DNA from 3 places in the Paenibacillus sp. JGP012 genome. Region 2 is predicted to be linked to each of the others. Evidence: riboswitches for the same ligand, from Rfam matches in the RefSeq annotation. Region 2 holds a riboswitch; each other region holds the start of a gene.
The links. A riboswitch is a leader RNA that binds a small molecule or an ion and turns the genes downstream of it on or off. The one in region 2 is predicted to bind S-adenosylmethionine.
Positions count from the first base shown of each region.

Region 1: another riboswitch for S-adenosylmethionine. It lies ahead of HNR77_RS09310 (methionine ABC transporter ATP-binding protein); the one in region 2 lies ahead of metA (homoserine O-acetyltransferase MetA).
Region 3: another riboswitch for S-adenosylmethionine. It lies ahead of mmuP (S-methylmethionine permease); the one in region 2 lies ahead of metA (homoserine O-acetyltransferase MetA).

Region 1 is NZ_JACHKG010000005.1:241,034-244,317, reverse strand. It holds gene HNR77_RS09315 (Cthe_2314 family HEPN domain-containing protein) at 3-722, shown strand; SAM riboswitch class I at 965-1,104, shown strand; gene HNR77_RS09310 (methionine ABC transporter ATP-binding protein) at 1,226-2,260, shown strand; gene HNR77_RS09305 (methionine ABC transporter permease) at 2,260-2,919, shown strand; gene HNR77_RS09300 (MetQ/NlpA family ABC transporter substrate-binding protein) at 2,959-3,284, shown strand, end outside.
Region 2 is NZ_JACHKG010000007.1:174,755-178,038, forward strand. It holds gene HNR77_RS11835 (HRDC domain-containing protein) at 1-74, shown strand, start outside; gene corA (magnesium/cobalt transporter CorA) at 149-1,084, opposite strand; SAM riboswitch class I at 1,544-1,668, shown strand; gene metA (homoserine O-acetyltransferase MetA) at 1,798-2,715, shown strand; gene HNR77_RS11850 (aminotransferase class I/II-fold pyridoxal phosphate-dependent enzyme) at 2,740-3,284, shown strand, end outside.
Region 3 is NZ_JACHKG010000006.1:63,935-67,218, forward strand. It holds gene HNR77_RS10080 (GerAB/ArcD/ProY family transporter) at 1-65, shown strand, start outside; gene HNR77_RS10085 (Ger(x)C family spore germination protein) at 62-1,264, shown strand; SAM riboswitch class I at 1,374-1,475, shown strand; gene mmuP (S-methylmethionine permease) at 1,567-2,961, shown strand; gene mmuM (homocysteine S-methyltransferase) at 2,967-3,284, shown strand, end outside.

The sequences.
Region 1 (3,284 bases), on a different contig from region 2:
CTATGCTGCGTACGTTACTTGGCGAGAAGCCGCGGGTCAATCAGGGGATTCTGAAGGAAGCGATGGATGCAATGGCACACACGCTGGATTCATTTGAGCGCCAGATGCATGTGGACCATGACCCGGAACACGATTACAGGAAGCTTTATATCTGGACGCAAGGGCTGATATCATCATTGGATGAATTGGAGCAGAGCTATTTTGCAGCAGCCCATTTTCGTAAAAAAGTGGTTGCCGGCTATACCGAAGATATGACCTCTGCTGAAAAGGGGGAGTATGCGCGTTATGTCTATTTTTATAAGGATGCGTTTATTCGATGCTTTGCCATACTGGACAAACTGGGAACCGTTTTGAATGAAATATTCCAGTTGAATACTTCAAAGACGAAGGTGCATTTCTCTTATTATACGGTACTTAGGCAATTTGATTATCATCGGGAACACCATGCGCTTGCATTGCAATTAATCAAAATCAAGGAAAATTATCGTGAACCCATGAGCAGGCTCCGCAAGCGGCGCAATATGGAGATTCATTACATGAACTCTGAAATGCAGGATGATCTATGGCAGCTGCATCAGACGATGAAGGGGAAAGTCAAGCTGGAGGATCTGGATCAGCATTTGCTGGAGATGCAGCAGGGTGTGGATATGGTCTGTGAAACACTGCACACAGCATATCGATATATCACTCGAATCTGGCGTAAACAGGGCATGAGACGATAATGGCATCAAGCATATCACAGTAACAACATGAAATAATACCCTTTGACAAATCGGAATACTTGGACTATACTGAGTTGCAGATCACAATTTACATGGATTTGTTATTTATCTAAAATGCACTATTTAATAGAGTTTTGACATTGTAGCATTTAATGCAGTTTAAAAATGTAATATTTGATGCAGTTTGATCATTATACATGATGAACTACAAGAACCTATATTATTCTACAAACAATATATTTCTCTTATCGAGAGTGGCGGAGGGACAGGCCCGATGAAGCCCGGCAACCGATCTGTGCTGATGACATGAATGTGTTTCATTACAGATGTTAGGTGCTAATTCCTACAGAATCATAGTGAATATGATTTTGGCAGATGAGAAGGTCATTTCACGTAAAGAGCCATCTTTGTATCTGCAAAGGGCTCTTTTTTTGCGTAGAAAGGGGAGTTTTCCCTTCCTTCGGGTAAAGATATATGTAGGTGATGGGGAAGGAGCCGTACTATTGATAGAACTGGTTGGATTAACCAAAACATATGGCAGGCGTGGCAAGACAACCACGGCGTTGTCAGAGCTCGATTTAAGCATCCAGAAGGGTGAAATATTCGGCGTTATTGGCCACTCGGGTGCGGGGAAAAGCACATTGATTCGTTGCATTAACTTGCTGGAACGTCCGACAGCAGGCGAAGTATGGGTGGATGGAATTAACCTGACGGAGCTTGGCAAAAGTGAACTTCAGCAGCAAAGACGCAAGATCGGCATGATTTTTCAGCATTTCAATCTTTTGTCTTCTGCCACAGTGTACGATAACGTGGCTTTTCCGTTAAAGCTGGTGAATACACCTAAGGATGCGATTGACCGCAAGGTGAAGGAGATGCTGGCTTTGGTCGGTCTGGAGCAGCACAGCAGCAAATATCCGGCACAGCTATCGGGTGGACAGAAACAGCGGGTTGGCATAGCACGAGCGCTTGCAAGTGATCCAAGTGTGCTTCTCTGTGATGAGGCGACCTCTGCGCTTGACCCGCAGACAACGGATTCGATTCTCAAGCTGCTGCTGGATATCAACGAAAAGTATAATCTGACAATTGTGCTTATCACGCACGAGATGCATGTTATTCAGAACATCTGCGCCCGGGTGGCAGTAATTCATCAAGGTGGCATTGTGGAGCAAGGGCCAGTAACTGAAGTGTTCCTGAAGCCGCAGCATGCGATTACTCGGGATTTTGTGAGTCGTGATCGTGAAGGTGGACTGGCGCTGGAAGAAATGGTGCTTGCGAATGCCGGAACGGAGCTCGGAACGGGTGTATCATCCAAGCTGGTGAAAGTGTCGTTTCTGGGAAACAAAACGTATGAAGCGATTTTATCTCGAACGGTTCGCAAAACAGGCGTGGATTTTGCCATTCTGCAGGGCGCAATCTCTACCATCAAGCAAGTTCCCTATGGTCAATTAACTGTAAGGTTTGAGGGCGATGTTCAAGCCATTGAGCAGACGTTATCCGAGCTTGCCGCAGAAGGACTTGATGTGGAGGTGCTTCGTTAATGGATTTTTCAAAAGTAAACTGGGATGAGGTTGGCACCGCCTCTATTGAGACGTTACAAATTTTAGCTGCATCCGGCTTGTTCACCGTTCTGCTTGGTCTACCGCTTGGTGTAATTCTGTTCATGACAGGGCGGTCCGCATCAGCGAGATCTCGAGTAACCTATATTGTTTTGTCCGTCATTGTTAACATCTTACGTTCTGTACCTTTTATTATATTAATTGTTGCTCTGATTCCAGTTTCACGTGCGCTGGTAGGGACTGCTACTGGGGTGCTTGGCGTCATTCCACCTCTTGTTATCTCGGCTGCGCCGTACTTTGCACGTCTCGTAGAGAATACGTTGCGAGAAGTGGATCGCGGCGTCATTGAAGCGGCACAGGCAATGGGGGCATCCACAGGACAGATTGTCAGACGTGTGCTGCTGCCAGAAGCGCTACCGGGCTTGCTTGCCGGCATTACCATCACGATTGTGACCCTGGTATCTTACACGGCTATGGCGGGTATGGTTGGCGGCGGCGGATTGGGAACGTTGGCAATTAACTACGGATACTACCGTTATCAGAACGAAATCATGATTATATCCGTTATATCCATGATTATTCTGGTCCAGCTTCTGCAGATGCTTGGCGATCGTCTGGTCATTTATTTCACCAGGAAATAACACATAGATGAAAAAATATAAGTCGAAGGGGTTTTACAGATGAAAAAATGGTCTATTGTTCTACTCAGCTTGATGTTAATTGCAGTGCTTGCAGCTTGCGGCAACAACAAGAAATCGGACAGCGGTGCGGATAATTCAGCAGGCGCTCCGCGTACCGTTGAATTGAAAGTAGGTGCTTCACCTACACCTCATGCTGAAATTTTGGAAAGCATCAAGCCTGCACTTGAAGCACAGGGCATCCGCTTGCAGGTTGTTACATTTAACGATTACGTACAGCCAAATCAGCAGCTGGAGGATGGCAAACTGGATGCGAACTTCTTCCAGCATCAGCCGTACCTGGATGTGCAAAATAAAGAGCGCGGATT
Region 2 (3,284 bases):
AGGTATATGAACGATTGCGTATGATTCGCATCCGTTTCCGCAGACATGTAGAAACGGAACGTAATGTTGGTTAGCTCGGTAGTGCTTAGGAAAAATAGATACCAAAAAGACGAAGTCGTTCCCGGTGAGGGGCGCTTCGTCTTCCATTTCAAATCCAGTCTTTTTTGCGAAAAATAAAGAACATCGTCAGGCCGAGTGTAATCATGAGGCCAATGACAGCGTAATAACCATATCTCCAGTGCAGCTCAGGCATGTTATCAAAGTTCATCCCGTATATTCCGGTAATCACGGTCAGCGGCATGAAGACAGTTGTAATGGCCGTAAACACGCGCATGATCTCATTCGCCCGGTTTGCGATACTGGATTGATAGGCTTCTCGCAAGTTGCCCATCAGGTCGCGGTACGTTTCGAACGTTTCCGAAATTTTCACGGCATTCTCATAAATGTCACTGAAATATTTTTGCAGCTGATCATCAATCAGACGCAGGTCTTTTTTGTTCAGGGTGTTGATAACCTCTTTCTGAGGCCCAAGCACTTTTTTCAGCCACAATATTTCACTTCGCAAACCGATAATTTCATTCAGATGTGATTTCTTGGTGTGCATCAGAATGTCTTCTTCCAGCTTCTCGATGCGAGCTTCAATTCGGTCACCAACGGTGAAATAATTGTCTACAATCAAGTCAACCAGCAAATAGAGAAAGCGATCGGGACTGTTGATCTCCTGTTCCCACAGGATCGGCTTCAGCATCCGTAATTCACTGACCTTCTGTTTCGTTACACTGATAATGAAATGTCTGCCGAGAAACAGATTGACTGCCCGCAGAAAGATCTCTTCATCATCAAAGCGAATGCTGTTGATCACGATAAAATAATGATTTTCATAAATTTCAATCTTTGGACGCTGCTCCTCATCACTCAAGCAGTCCTCCACAGCCAGATCATGCATGGAGAACAGGGGCTGCAGCACAGCCAGATCATCTACGTCTGCATCGATCCAGTAAAAACCTTCAGCCGGTGGAGTCAGCGCTTGCTGGATGTCATCCACCGGAATAAATACACCGTTATTAACCAACCGGATTTTCATGTAATCTACTCCTTCTGCACCCGCCATCAAGGCGGATTTCATCATTAATATGGGCGCAAAAGAACAGATCAGCCGGTCGGCAGCGAAGCCCGATGTACAGGTCTCCGCTTGTTTACGTTCAATCTATAATCAAACGGAAAAAACGGCCCGCTGCCGATGCTGATATCCATTCTCTATGCAGTTGTTCGGAAATCGACTGCCAATTGGGCCTCGGGTCGCCATCCATTTAATATGTCACCTCTCACATAAGGGCTTATAAACACTTGTCTAGTATACCGCTGGTCCAGAGTGCTTTCAAGCGCAAAATGTGTCTATTTCGCGCTCTGAGGCAGTGTATGATTACGGAGTAGAATCGGTTCCGAATTCGGTATCAGAAACACCTAACTGCATCTTGACGTGAGGGCCTGAATGTTTTAAAGTAAAAGTTAATAAATTTGAATTATAATTGAATACAGCGAAATCTTATCAAGAGTAGGTGGAGGGACTAGCCCGATGAAACCCGGCAACCGGCGATATACCGCACGGTGCTAATTCTTGCAGCGACCAAGCATCCTTGTGGTGCTGTTGTAACTGAGAGATGAGAGAGGCGCATATCTGTTTACATATGACCTTTCTCGGAATCCGAGAGAGGTCTTTGTTGTATGCCCCAACTTCTCAGCAGTGATTTTCGCGGCAAATGTGATCTATGACGACCAAGGAGGAATCAACTCACCATGCCAATTAAAATTCCGGACACACTACCAGCTAAAGAAGTGCTTGAAGGGGAGAATATCTTTGTCATGGACGAATCGTCCGCATACAAGCAGGATATTCGTCCACTGCGCATTGCTATTCTGAATCTGATGCCTACCAAAGAGACTACCGAAACACAATTGCTGCGTCTGGTGGGGAACACACCCATTCAGGTGGATGTGGTGCTTGTGCATCCCAAATCTCATACCTCCAAAAATACGTCTCAGGAATATCTGGACATGTTCTACAAAACATTTGATGAGATCCAGCACCGCCGTTTCGACGGCATGATTATTACAGGTGCGCCGGTGGAGCAATTGGATTTTGAGGACGTTAATTATTGGAAGGAGATTCAGGAAATTTTTGAATGGACCAAAACCAATGTAACGTCGACCATGCATATCTGTTGGGCATCCCAGGCTGGTTTATACCACCATTTTGATGTACCCAAAGTTCCGCTGGATGAAAAATGTTTTGGGGTATTCCCGCATACGATCAACAAACCCCATGTTCCACTGCTCCGGGGATTTGATGAGGTGTTTAACGTGCCTCACTCTCGCCATACAGACGTAAGACGTGAGGATATCGAAAAAAACGACAGGCTTGAAATTTTAGCCGAGTCCGAGGAAGCAGGCGTATTTCTGGTAGCTACGAAGGATGGGAAACAAATTTTTGCTACAGGACATGCCGAGTACGATCCGTTCTCTTTAAAATGGGAGTATGACCGTGATGTAGCCAAAGGATTGGATATCGCACTGCCTAAGCATTATTATCCGAACGATGATCCGTCCCAAATCCCTCCGGCTACCTGGCGTGCACACGCCAACTTATTATTCTCTAACTGGCTCAATTACTATGTGTATCAGGAAACACCTTATGATATTGGTCCGCAAATCTAATCGTGATTACAGGAGGATGCAGTAATGGAAGATAACAAGTTGAAGATTGAAAGCCGTTTAGCTCAGATTGGGTCCATCAATGAACCGGTTACAGGAGCCGTTAACTTTCCGATTTATCAATCCACTGCGTTTCGCCACCCGAAGCTGGGACAAAGCACCGGGTTTGATTACATTCGTACAACCAATCCAACACGTAAAGTGCTGGAGGAGGCTGCAGCGGCACTGGAATCCGGTGATGCAGGCTTTGCCTGTAGCTCAGGCATGGCGGCGTTGCAAACGATCTTTGCGATGTTCAGTCAAGGAGATCATCTGATTGTTTCACTTGATCTGTACGGCGGAACATATCGACTGCTGGAGCGAATTCTGTCTCGCTTTGGCGTAACGGCAAGTTATGTAGATACGAATGATCTGGAAGCGCTGGAGAAGGTGTATCAGCCGAACACCAAAGCTGTATTCATAGAGACCCCAACCAATCCGCTCATGATGATCACGGACGTACAAGCCGTAGCCACCTGGGCCAAAAGCCATAACCTGCTGACGATCGTGGACAACACATTGCTCACGCCGTT
Region 3 (3,284 bases), on a different contig from region 2:
CCATCTTGCCCTTGATCCTGTTGGTCATAAGCATGATACGTAAAAAAGGAGGCAAGCACGCATGATTTTCTTTCGCCTGCTGGGACGGATCACTTGCGTTGTGACCATCCTGAGTTTACTCTCAGGCTGCTGGAGCAGCAGAGAAATTGAGGACTTGAGCTTGTACGTTGCTCTCGGTATTGATGTGGGTCAAGAAACCGAGTTTGAGAAAAAAATTGCGGAGCAGGGAGGACGTTATCCCAAGCTGGACAATGTAACAGCTACCGTTCAGATTGCGCCAGGATATTCCAGCAGCCAAAAAAGTGAGCAGTCAGGATCACCTGCATCCGGTAAAACGTCTTATTCCAATGAACGGCTTTCTGGTGATTCCTTGCTGCAGATTTTCCGTCAGTTTGCCTTGCGCCGTGATCGCCCTCTCATTGGACATCACCTTAAGGTCATTGTGATTTCCAAGGATATTGCCAAAAAATACGGGCTGGATCAGCTGCTGGATTTTATACTGCGCGATAACGACATTCGCCCGAACTGTCTGGTGCTGATCAGTCATCATCGTGCGGTAGATGTGCTTACATCTAATGACCCGTCACGCATTCCGGCATTTTATCTTACGGGGATTACGAATAATTATTATATTTCCAACAAAATTCTGGAGCCTGTATCGCTCGCGAAGCTTGATGCCCAGATGCAATCCGAGTCGAGTTTTCTATTGCAGAATGTACTGAACTATAACGGGGAGGACAAGTTCTCGGGCGGCAGCATCTTCGATGCCAAAACCAAGAAGTTTATCGGTGAGCTTGACCAAACGGATCTGGAGGCTCTGTCCTGGCTCAGACCAAATCAAAAGGGTGGAGTCATCAAGACCTACAGCAAGGAAGGATTTACGGTAATCTATGAGATCAAAAAGAAAAGAACCAAGATTATTCCGAAAGTAGTTGGTGATGACATTTCATTCCACATTAAAGCCGAATCTGATGGTTGGATGATGGAGGATTGGCGAGCTCCGGAAAAGGAGGAGAAGGGAGCTTATCGGGATGATTTGGAAAAGGATTTTGCAAAATTGGTTGAACAGCAGATTAAGGATATGTTGTATAAACTCCAGCATACGTATCAGGTGGATGTTGCCGATTTTCGGGACACAATTCGAATCAAATATCCGAAGACATGGAAGAAGGTGAAGGATCACTGGGATGAGGTGTTTGCGAAGGTGCCCATCACATATGAGGTCAAGACCAGAATTGTGAATCCGGGGTCTTCTACAGAGTAGCTCGTTGGAATTTTGTAGAGGGAGCAGGCTATTGGAACAGGATGCAGGCGTAATTCTATTTAAATGTTGACACATCAGGTGGCAGTCGATATAGTTATAAAAAATCATTTTCTTATCCAGAGAGGTGGAGGGACTGGCCCTTAGAAACCTCAGCAACAGATCTGAAGGATACTGTGCTAATTCCAGCGGGTGAAAGCCTGATAGATAGGAGCAGTTGTTTTTATTTGTCAGTAGAGGCGCACTCTTCGGGAAGAGTGGGTCTTTTTTGTTTGCTCTGGATGAAGAAGCAGGGAGTATGTCATATGGAGAATAACAGCGATAAAGGTCATTTTCAGCGTAAGATGCAAACGAGACATGTGGTCATGCTTTCGCTTGGCGGCGTCATTGGAACGGGATTATTCCTTAGTTCGGGGTACACGATTCAGCAGGCGGGACCGCTCGGTACCATTTTATCCTATCTCATCGGGGCACTCGTCGTGTATCTGGTTATGCTCTGTCTGGGCGAATTATCAGTATATATGCCAGAGACGGGTGCATTCCACAGCTACGCAGCCAAATATATCGGCCCAGCTACAGGTTATACGGTTGCCTGGCTGTACTGGCTGACCTGGACAGTCGCACTGGGCTCAGAATTTACGGCAGCCGGGCTGCTGATGCAGCGCTGGTTCCCGTCCGTAAATGTCTGGATATGGAGTGCACTGTTTGCTCTGATGATTTTTCTGTTTAATGCGTTCACGGTTAAACTGTTTGCCGAATCCGAATTTTGGTTCTCCTTGGTGAAGGTGATGACGATTGTGCTCTTTATTATTATTGGCGGGGCTGCCATGTTTGGGATTATTCCGATGGCAGATGCGTCTCCGGCGCCACTCTTTACCAACATTACAGCATCAGGTTGGTTTCCGCATGGAGCCACAGCCATATTAATGACGATGCTGGCCGTGAACTTTGCCTTTTCGGGTACAGAGCTGATTGGCATTGCTGCCGGAGAGACGGAAAACCCGGAAAAAAACATTCCAAAAGCCATTCATACGACATTATGGCGTCTGATTATTTTCTTTATCGGTACAATTGTTATTTTGTCTGCGCTGCTGCCGATGTCGGACGCAAGCGTGCTGGAAAGTCCATTTGTAGCCGTGATGGAACGGATTGGTGTTCCGTATGCGGCAGACATTATGAATTTTGTTATTCTAACGGCGATTCTTTCCGCAGCTAACTCGGGATTATATGCTTCCTCACGAATGTTATGGTCACTGGCAGATAAAAAGACCATCTCTCCATCGTTTGCGCGCTTGACCAAGCGTGGTGTGCCGTTCAACGCGCTGGTGCTCAGCATGGCTGGTGGTGCGCTGGCATTGCTGTCCAGCATCATTGCACCTGGAACCGTGTATATTACACTTGTCTCTATCTCGGGTCTTGCTGTAGTGGCGGTATGGATGAGCATCAGCGTGTCTCAGTATATGTTCCGCAGACAGTATCTGCGAGAAGGAAACAAAGTGCAGGATCTGGTTTACCGGACACCGCTATATCCAATCGTACCTATCGTTTCATTTTTGCTGTGCCTGGCCTCCTGCATCGGCATTGCTTTTGATCCGACACAGCGAATTGCTTTATACTGCGGTATTCCATTCATTATTCTGTGTTACATCGTATATTACCTGACAGATCGTACGAAGAAGAAAAGAGGGTTGACCCCATGACTAAAATGGAGCAAACGAATGATATCAATGTAATTCAACGTATTCTGAACGACTATCCACTCATGATTCTGGATGGTGCACTGGCTACGGAGCTTGAGCAGCATGGCTGTGATCTGGATGATCCGCTCTGGTCTGCACGTGTGCTGCTGGAGAACCCGGATGTCATTGTGCAGGTACACGCGGATTATTTTCGTGCAGGAGCGGATTGTGCAATTACTTCAAGCTATCAGGCCACTGTCGAAGGTTTCCGCAAGCGTGGCATTGGAGAGAAGGCTGCGCTGGAGTTGATTCGCAAGACGGTAGAGCTTGCTGCAAAGGCGAGA